3 regions of the Kluyvera chengduensis genome follow, and region 1 is predicted to be linked to each of the others. Evidence: riboswitches for the same ligand, from Rfam matches in the RefSeq annotation. Region 1 holds a riboswitch; each other region holds the start of a gene.
The links. Region 1 has a riboswitch for thiamine pyrophosphate ahead of thiC (phosphomethylpyrimidine synthase ThiC). Riboswitches for the same ligand answer to the same signal wherever they lie in the genome.
Positions count from the first base shown of each region.

Region 1 (3,273 bases):
CAGCTCGGAGAACTGCGCTTCGTCGTTGGCATCCTGAATGGAGCCAGGACGCAGACCGTCGCCCAGCGACAGCGATACGTCGTAGGCGGCGCAGATTTCACAGATTTCGCGGAAATGTTGGTAGAGGAAGTTTTCCTGATGATGGGAAAGGCACCATTTCGCCATGATGGACCCGCCGCGAGAGACGATGCCGGTCAGGCGTTTCGCGGTCATCGGCACGTAGCGCAGCAGCACGCCTGCGTGGATGGTGAAGTAGTCGACGCCCTGTTCAGCCTGTTCCAGCAGCGTATCGCGGAACGCTTCCCAGGTCAGATCTTCGGCGATCCCGTTGACCTTCTCCAGCGCCTGGTAGATCGGGACGGTGCCGATCGGAACCGGGCTGTTACGCAAGATCCACTCGCGGGTTTCGTGGATATAGCGGCCGGTCGACAGGTCCATCACGGTATCCGCACCCCAGCGGGTGGACCACACCAGTTTTTCCACTTCCTCTTCGATGGAAGAGGTCACCGCTGAGTTACCGATGTTGGCGTTCACCTTCACGAGGAAGTTGCGGCCGATGATCATTGGCTCGGACTCTGGGTGGTTAATGTTGGCTGGAATGATGGCGCGCCCGGCGGCGACTTCATCACGTACGAACTCCGGCGTGATGTTCTCCGGCAGACGTGCGCCGAAGGCCATGCCTGGATGCTGGTGGCGTAACACTTCGCTGCGAATACGCTCGCGGCCCATGTTCTCGCGAATGGCGATGAACTCCATTTCCGGAGTAACGATCCCCTGGCGCGCGTAGTGCAGTTGGGTGACGCATTTACCCGCTTTGGCGCGCTTCGGCGTCAGCAGCCCGTTAAAACGCAGCTCGTCCAGCCCATCATCGGCCAGGCGCTCTTTGGTGTAGGCGGAGCTGCGGTCGTCCAGCTCTTCGCTGTCGCCACGGGCGGCAATCCACGGCTGGCGCAGCTTGGCTAGACCCTGCTGAACGTTAATCGCCACGTCCGGGTCACCGTAGGGGCCGGAGGTGTCATACACCGGCACCGCTTCGTTCGCTTCAAACTGTGGGTTCTCTTTATTGCCGCCAATCAGCGTGGGGCTCAGCTGAATTTCGCGCATCGGAATGCGGATATCCGGCTGCGAACCGGTGATGTAGATACGTTGGGAATTCGGGAACGCGGTGCCTTCCAGGGTATCAATAAAGTGTTGGGCCTGGGCGCGCTGTTCGCGGCGAGAGGGTTTAGTAGTGACAGACATAGCTCATTCCAAATAAAAGTAAGGACATGGCTTGTCAGACGACGGATGAAGCAAGAGAGAAGATCGCCCTTGGGCGATGCGACTATAGATTGACTCTTGTTCCCTTCGCAGGTCTTAACCTGATCAGGTTCCGCGGATCCCGAATTAACGGTCTCAGCCCGTGCTTGCGCACTGGGCACTCCGACAAGAAGTAACCTCAGATGTACCCGTCATACTTCAAGCTGCAGATGCGTTGGCTGCGCTCGCGCACCCCAGTCACGTACTTATGTACGCTCTTGGGGATGCACTCCCTTGCCGCCTTCCTGCAACTCGAAGTATTTAGGGTAGAGGTAATGAATGTAAACTACTCGTTAATGCGGCAAATCTCAAGCCGGGCGTTTTATTTCATCCGGGCCGAGCGCCTCGAAGGTCAGCATGATGAGCTGGTCTTCTAACAGAAAACGAGCCTCCAGCGCTTCACCGATATCGGACAGCGCCTGCTGGAATTCATACACGTTATCCTGGTCGATAGCGTTCTCCAGCGTAGAGTCGTAGTAGTCCATAATTTGTTGGGTATTGGCGTCCAGCAACGGCCAGATTTTACTGGCGTTTAAAAGCGGACTGTTGCCTTCCATTTTATGGATAATGCGTTCATAAATACTGAAATGACCGGCAGACAAATAGTCGACCAGGCGCTGACAAAAGTCATCAAGCGCTTTCTCATTAAGACGCATGAACGATTCTTTGCCAGGCTTAAGGCCAACCAGATTGTAGTAAGCTACGAGCAGGTGCTTACGAATATTCAGCCAACGGTCGACCAGTTTGTGGTGTCCATGAATTCGCTCTTTTAGACTTTCTAACTGGTTTAACATAGGTTGACCCCGCATCGATAAGATTAAAATCTGCTCACGTCATTATGTAATAATAATGTTAACAACATGCCTGTGAAGCAAAGGTAGCGCAAGAGATATGGATCGTATAATTGAAAAATGGGATCGCGGTTGGTGGATAGTCAGCCACGAACAAAAATTATGGTTGCCCGGTGGGGAATTACCATATGGCGAAGCGGTAAATTTCGATCTTGTGGGTCAGCACGCACTCCAGATTGGCGAGTGGGAAGGCGATCCGGTGTGGTTGGTTCAGCAACAGAAGCGTCATGATATGGGCACCGTGCGCCAGGTTCTTGACCAGGACGTTGGCCTATTCCAGCTTGCTGGGCGCGGCGTGCAGCTGGCGGAGTTTTACCGTTCGCACAAATTCTGCGGCTACTGCGGCCACACCATGCACCCAAGCAAAACCGAATGGGCCATGTTGTGCAGCCACTGCCGCGAACGCTATTACCCGCAGATTGCACCGTGCATTATCGTGGCCATTCGCCGTGACGACTCGATTCTTCTTGCCCAACACGTTCGCCATCGCAACGGCGTGCATACCGTGCTGGCCGGTTTTGTCGAAGTGGGCGAAACCTTAGAGCAGGCGGTAGCGCGTGAAGTGATGGAGGAGAGCGGCATTAAGGTGAAGAACCTGCGCTACATCACCTCCCAGCCGTGGCCGTTCCCGCAGTCGCTGATGACCGCCTTTATGGCGGAGTACGACAGCGGCGACATCGTTATCGATCCCAAAGAGCTGCTTAACGCCAACTGGTATCGCTATGACGATCTCCCGCTTCTGCCGCCGCCGGGCACCGTGGCACGTCGTCTGATCGAAGATACCGTGGCAATGTGTCGGGCTGATTACGACTGACATGTTACAATAGGCGCATCAACGCTAAAGGAATGTAAACATGAGCGAACTGAAGAACGATCGTTATCTGCGTGCGCTGCTGCGCCAGCCCGTAGACGTGACCCCGGTATGGATGATGCGCCAGGCAGGCCGCTATTTGCCGGAGTACAAGGCAACCCGCGCCCAGGCCGGTGATTTTATGTCGCTGTGCAAAAACGCCGAGCTGGCCTGCGAAGTGACGCTGCAGCCGCTGCGTCGCTATCCGCTTGATGCGGCGATCCTCTTCTCGGATATCCTGACCATTCCGGATGCGATGGGGCTGGGGTTGTA
Region 1 covers NZ_JBIQOI010000016.1:10,071-13,343, reverse strand. The annotation lists gene thiC (phosphomethylpyrimidine synthase ThiC) at 1-1,242, opposite strand, end outside; TPP riboswitch at 1,326-1,435, opposite strand; gene rsd (sigma D regulator) at 1,608-2,093, opposite strand; gene nudC (NAD(+) diphosphatase) at 2,191-2,964, shown strand; gene hemE (uroporphyrinogen decarboxylase) at 3,005-3,273, shown strand, end outside.

Region 2 (3,273 bases), on a different contig from region 1:
GCCAATCAACGAGCCTCTTGTTATATAGGTATTCTTATACGTTTCTTGAATCTCGCGGAGTATTTTTTCGATACTCTCAAAGTATTTTCCAACAGGATCAGCAGAAAGGCCAATTCCAGTATCAGCGTAGCTGGTGAAATTTGCTATGGTAGCGTAGTGTTTGTGGAGTAAATTAGCTTCCTCATGCGTCAATGGGGCCAATGCTGCATCGATTCGCGCTTTAGCTTGCTGCATGTGTGCAATCTGTTCGTCCTCCTGCTTATCAGGATCGACCAAAAGCAGAATAGAACCGGCCTTGTATTCTTTACCTGCATCATTCAATGAGCGGTAAAGTTCGCGTGTCCCTTCTGGCTGACCGCCAGCAAACAGGATGTTTTCGAATAGTTCGGTTGTCGATTGTTCAGGAACTATGCAGAAACCAGCATCAACACCAGTGCGTTTCTTTTTAGCTGCTTGTGCGTGTTGTTCGGGTTCTTGTTCTCCCGTGCTGAACAGCGTATTTCCCCCTTCACGGAGAAAGTCGGAGACTTCTTCATGGGAAACCGTGACCCCCACAGCGCTATCATCATAACCAATAAACTCAAAAGCATCAGGAGAAGCAATGAGGCGGTTAGTGCCAATTGGGCAACCGCATTCAACAACATCATTTTCAAGGCAAACTTGTTTATTTTCAGCGAAAACGTTGAAGCGGTTGGTTTTCCGTATTACGCCGAGAGTTTTACATTGAGGGCAAAAGGATTCAGAGCCAATAAGGGCAACGAGTCGGCTTTGGCAAAATACGGTCAATGCGCCATTTTCTACGGTTCCACCTGTGGTTGTTTTATCACCGACGGTAATAACTTTTAGTTTTACAAGCATAAGTCCATTTACTTGTTGTGGAAATAATTTGAGTGGCTATTTTACAACCAATAATCGGATGCACAATAAGTATTAGGCCTAAGTAACACTCTGTTTCGTAACAACCAGTAAAGGCGATTACTCCTCCTCGACGTTACCTTTATCAAAGGTGCTTCTCTCTTACTGATGCACTTCAGTGCAGAGATAAATCTCTCTATTTTTGTTTCTGGGGGGGAGCAAAAAGGAGTCAGGCGTGTTTTAAGATGAAGAAGCTATACCCGGGAGGCCGGGCTTGCAACCGCGAGCAACTTCCCCTAATCTGGCAAAAAGTATAGAGATTCTATCTTCATGACTCGGGGTGCCCCATCGCTGATGGGCTGAGAAAAACCCGTACCACCTGATCTGGATAATGCCAGCGTAGGGAAGTCAGAGGCCGCCAGGTCATTGCTTCTTCGCGTTTTGGCAGGAGCAAACCATGCAAGCCGACCTGCTAAGTCCCGCGCATTGCGCGCACACCGCACACCTTCTGCATCAACATTCCCCCCTGGTTCACTGTATGACCAATGACGTCGTGCAGACCTTTACCGCAAACGTCCTGCTTGCGCTTGGCGCATCACCAGCGATGGTGATTGACGCGGATGAAGCCGCTCAATTTTCATCCATTGCCAGCGCGCTGTTGATTAACGTCGGTACCTTAACGCAACCACGTGCTCAGGCCATGCGGGCGGCGGTGGAAAGTGCGAACCGTGCCGGAACACCGTGGGCGCTCGATCCGGTGGCGGTGGGGGCGTTGACGCTGCGCAGTGATTTCTGTCGTGAACTGGCGCAGATGGCTCCGGCAGCGATTCGTGGTAATGCCTCAGAAATCAGGGCGCTGGCGGGCGAGAGCCAGGGCGGGCGCGGCGTTGATACCACCGATACCGCCGCGAAGGCGCTACCGGCGGCACAGAAACTGGCTCAAGAAAGCGGCGCGATTGTTGCGGTAACCGGTGAGGTGGATTACATCACCGACGGCAAACGTACGCTGGCGGTAAACGGCGGTTCTCCGTTGATGACCCGCGTGGTGGGAACCGGCTGTGCGCTGTCGGCGGTGGTGGCGGCAAGCTGCGCCTTACCGGGTGACCGATTGCTGAACGTGGCCGGCGCGTGCGCCGTGATGAAACTGGCGGGGCAGCGCGCGGCGCAGGGGCGAGGGCCGGGCAGTTTTGTTCCCGCATTTCTCGATGCGTTGTATGCAATGCACGGGGAGGTGTTGGCATGAAACGCATCAACGCACTGACCATTGCTGGCACCGACCCAAGCGGCGGCGCGGGCATTCAGGCCGACCTGAAAACCTTCTCGGCGCTCGGCGCTTATGGCTGCTCGGTGATTACCGCACTGGTGGCGCAAAATACCCGCGGCGTGCAGTCGGTTTACCGTATTGAGCCCGATTTCGTGGCCGCACAGCTTGATTCTGTGTTCAGCGACGTACGCATCGACACCACCAAAATCGGCATGCTAGCGGAGACGGACATTGTGGAAGCGGTCGCGGAACGTCTGCAACGCTACCGCATTCAGAACGTGGTGCTGGATACCGTGATGCTGGCGAAAAGTGGCGATCCGCTACTGTCGGTGTCGGCGGTCGAGACGCTGCGTCAGCGCCTGTTGCCGCAGGTTTCCCTGATTACGCCAAACCTGCCGGAAGCGGCAGCGCTGCTTGACGCGCCGCATGCCCGCAACGAGCGCGAAATGCTGGAGCAGGGCCGAGCGCTGCGGGCGCTCGGCTGTGAAGCGGTGCTGATGAAGGGCGGTCATCTGGACGACGCTGAAAGCCCGGACTGGCTGTTTAGCGCCGAAGGGGAAATGCGCTTCACCGCGCCGCGCGTCGTGACCAAAAACACCCACGGCACGGGGTGTACGCTGTCGGCTGCGTTAGCCGCATTACGGCCACGCCATGCCAGCTGGCAGGAGACGGTGCCGGTGGCAAAAGCCTGGCTGTCGCAGGCGCTGGCCCAGGCCGATACCTTACAGGTAGGTGAAGGTATTGGGCCGGTGCACCATTTCCACGAATGGTGGTAACTGTCCGGCTGACGTGCCAGCAGGTTGTGCTTAAAATCTGCCAAAAGTTGGACATTCCACGCTCCCGGTACCAGGCTTACCCTGCTCAAAAGTGTTGAGCAGGATATCCAGCCGACATGATGTCGGCGCTTACGGGAGCATAGCTATGACTGATATTGCGCAGTTGCTTGGCAAAGACGCCGACAGCCTTTTACAGCATCGTTGTATGACCATTCCAGCCGACCAGCTCTATCTGCCTGGCCACGACTACGTTGACCGGGTGATGACGGATAACAACCGTCCGCCTGCGGTGCTGCGAAACATGCAGACCCTCTACAATACCGGACGCTTAGCCGGGACAGGCTACCTGTCGATTCTGCCAGTGGACCAGGGCGTTGA
Region 2 covers NZ_JBIQOI010000001.1:449,785-453,057, forward strand. The annotation lists gene ACH1XZ_RS02020 (PAAR domain-containing protein) at 1-858, opposite strand, end outside; TPP riboswitch at 1,182-1,278, shown strand; gene thiM (hydroxyethylthiazole kinase) at 1,313-2,098, shown strand; gene thiD (bifunctional hydroxymethylpyrimidine kinase/phosphomethylpyrimidine kinase) at 2,095-2,895, shown strand; gene fbaB (class I fructose-bisphosphate aldolase) at 3,041-3,273, shown strand, end outside.
Region 2: another riboswitch for thiamine pyrophosphate. It lies ahead of thiM (hydroxyethylthiazole kinase); the one in region 1 lies ahead of thiC (phosphomethylpyrimidine synthase ThiC).

Region 3 (3,273 bases), on a different contig from region 1:
ATTGCCTGCCCGGCCAGCGGCTGGTTGCGGGCGCGCAGCTCACGGCTGCTCCACAGCAGCATCATGGTCAGCACCACGCAGATAACTCCGGCGGCAATGGCGATGCGTAACGAGGTACCCAGCGCTTGCCAGAGTACCGGCTGGGTAAAGACCTGGAACATGGATGGGTTGATGCCGTCAACCACCACCGCCAGCAGCGGCGGCAACAGCAGCAGCAGAGTGAGGATAATCAATAGGCCGTCGGTTATTCGACTATGCCAGCGGTCGTCGGGGTCACGCCAGCCGTGAACGTGGCTATTACCCACGGCAATCGCCCGGCTTAATCGCTGGCTTAACAGCACCAGCATCAGGCAGCACCCCATCTGGATGAGCGCCAGCATCGCCGCGCGCGCCGGGTCGTAATCGAAGTTCAGCGACTGATAGATAGCCAGTTCGATGGTGGTCGCCGAAGGCCCGCCGCCGAGCGACAGCACGGTAGCAAAGCTTGCGAAACAGAGCATGAAAATCAGCGTGGCGATAGGCAGGATCTGCCGACGCATCCACGGCCATTCCACCAGGTGGAAGAACGAATAGCCGCGCATACCTAGTTGGGCGGCAAGCTGGCGCTGCTCGCCGGGGATCTGCTCCAGCGCCTGTAATAGCAGGCGGGTCGCCATCGGCATATTAAAGAACACGTGCGCCAGCAAAATGCCCTGCAGGCCGTAGGGTGAGAAATGCCACTGCCAGCCCAGCCAGGCAAAAAGCTGGGATAGCCAGCCCTGGCGACCATAAACGCTCAGAATGCCGAAGACGGCGACCAGGACTGGGAGAATCAACGTCATGGCGCACAGCCGCAACAGCAGCGTACGGCCAGGGAAACGTCGTCGGTAAAGCGCTCGGGCAAGGAAAATCGCGGGAACGACCGACAGCAGCGCTGACAGGAACGCCTGCCAGAACGAGAAGCGCACCACGTGCCACAGATAGCTATCGCCGAGCAACGTTGACCACGATGTTTCCGGCGCGTTCAGCCACAGCGACAGAAACGCCGCCAGCGCGACGGCAACCATCAGCGTGGTTGCCGTCAGCCCTGGATACAACCAGCGAGGGATTAGCGGCTGGCTGCGCGAAGCCATGCGTTAATCCAGTTTTGACGTTCGGAGGCCACCTGCTGCGGGGTAAATTCCAGCGCAGTTTGCGGTTTCACCAGGCTATTAAAGCCTTCTGGCAGCGTGACGTTGGTCACCGGATACATCCAGTTGCCGGTTGGAATGGTGTTCTGGAAGGCCGGAGAAACCATAAATTTCAGGAACTCATCTGCCAGCTTCTGCTGTTTACTGGCCGCGGTTTTTGCCGCCACTTCCACCTGCAGGTAGTGGCCTTCGCTAAAGTTCGCCGCCGCGTAGTTGTCTTTCTTCTCGTCGATGATGTGGTACGCCGGAGAGGTGGTATAGCTCAGCACCAGGTCGCTTTCCCCTTTCAGGAACAGGCCATACGCTTCGCTCCAGCCTTTGGTCACGGTGACCGTTTTCGCCGCCAGTTTCTGCCAGGCTTCCGGCGCTTTATCGCCGTAGACTTTTTGCATCCACAGCAGCAGGCCCAGACCCGGTGTGCTGGTGCGTGGGTCTTCATAAATCACGCGCCATTTCTGGTCGCTTTCGACCAGCTCTTTCAGGCTTTTTGGCGGGTTCTTCAGCTTGTTTTTGTCGTAGACGAAGGCAAAGTAGCCGTAGTCGAACGGCACGAAGGTGTCGTTGTTCCAGCCGCCGGGTACGGTCACGGCGTCCGTGGGAACGTTGCTTTTGGCGAACAGTTTGGTGTCGGTTGCGGCTTGTAGCAGATTGTTATCGAGCCCCAGCACCACGTCGGCTTTGCTGTTTTTGCCTTCCATGCGCAGACGATTAAGCAGCGAAACACCGTCTTCCAGCGCCACGAACTTCAGCTCGCAGTTACAATCGGCTTCAAACGCTTTTTTCACCGCTGGACCAGGGCCCCAATCAGCGGCAAAAGAGTCGTAGGTATAGACGGTCAGTACAGGCTTGGCGAGGGCCGGAGCGGCAACCAGCACCAGCAGGGGGAGTAATTTTTTGAGCACTTTGCACCTTTATAAAATGGTGGCAAAGGATTTTGAGTTAGCCTCAAATCCCTTCGCCGGGATTATCCGGATCAGGTTCGACGGGTATTTTCTCAGCTCGCGCACTCGGCGCAGCACCCCGTTGAGAACGGCACATTGTAATGATTACGTGAATAAATCAAAAGCCTTAAGGATCCGGCGGGGCAAACCAGGCGGATTTAAAGTCGAACCAGCCCAGGGTGTTCATGCGAACGCCGCGCATACTGCGCTGACCTTGTAGCATCAGCCAATGATGGATTAGCGGCACAATGGACTGATTTGCCAGCAGACTTTGGCACCAGTCGGGCAGCGAAAGCGCCCCTGCGCGCCAGCGCTGCGCGTCCTGCTCCCAGTCGATGGGAATACAGTGGCGAATCAGCGGTACTTCATAAAGATAGGCAAAGAGTGAGAAATCGAGCGGCAGCGTAAAGTTGGCGCTGTTCAGCCAGATATCGCTGACCACCTCGCCACGGTGCCATTCGTCGTAGTCCACTTCCTGAATCACCAGTTTGACCTGATGCGCCGCCAGCAGCGCTTCCATTATCTGACCGATAGTCCGGTGTTCAACGTGATCGCGGTAGTAGGTGAGGGTGACCGACTCAAGACCTGCCGGTTTCTCGCAGGCGTGGCTGCGGGCATGGTGCCAGCGGGGTAGCAGGCCGTAGGCCGGGAACCAGTGACTCTGGTGCTGCTCGCCCGCGTGATACAGCAGGTTGTTCGGGTGGAAAATGTGGCTCAGCCACTGCCGTACCGCCGGGTTGTTGCCACGTGAACTGCGCGCGTCAAACAGCAGATAGTAGCAGCCCTCTTCAAGGCGGCTTTCCACCGCCTTTTCGCTTTGGGTGGTGCCCTGAAGCGTCAGGCCGCCGTTCGGCTCGTCGCTGATTTCCGGCAGCACCCAGACGTTCACCTCGTCAATCAGCGCCCGGAAACCGAAATAGTCATCAAAGGCGTGGATCTTTAGCTGGTTCTGATTGTTGCGGGCGACGGCATACGGCCCGGTTCCCACCGGCATGCGGGAGAAGTCGCTGAGCGATTGCCATTCGCGTGGCAGGATCATCGCCGATACCTGGCCGAACAGCCACGGCAGCCAGCGGTCAGGCTCGTTGAGATGTACGTCGAGCGTCCAGGCAGTAGGAGAATCAATGCGCGTGATGTTGGAAAAGAGCGACAGCGTCATGCTG
Region 3 covers NZ_JBIQOI010000006.1:173,306-176,578, forward strand. The annotation lists gene thiP (thiamine/thiamine pyrophosphate ABC transporter permease ThiP) at 1-1,112, opposite strand, end outside; gene thiB (thiamine ABC transporter substrate binding subunit) at 1,088-2,071, opposite strand; TPP riboswitch at 2,102-2,202, opposite strand; gene sgrR (HTH-type transcriptional regulator SgrR) at 2,238-3,273, opposite strand, start outside.
Region 3: another riboswitch for thiamine pyrophosphate. It lies ahead of thiB (thiamine ABC transporter substrate binding subunit); the one in region 1 lies ahead of thiC (phosphomethylpyrimidine synthase ThiC).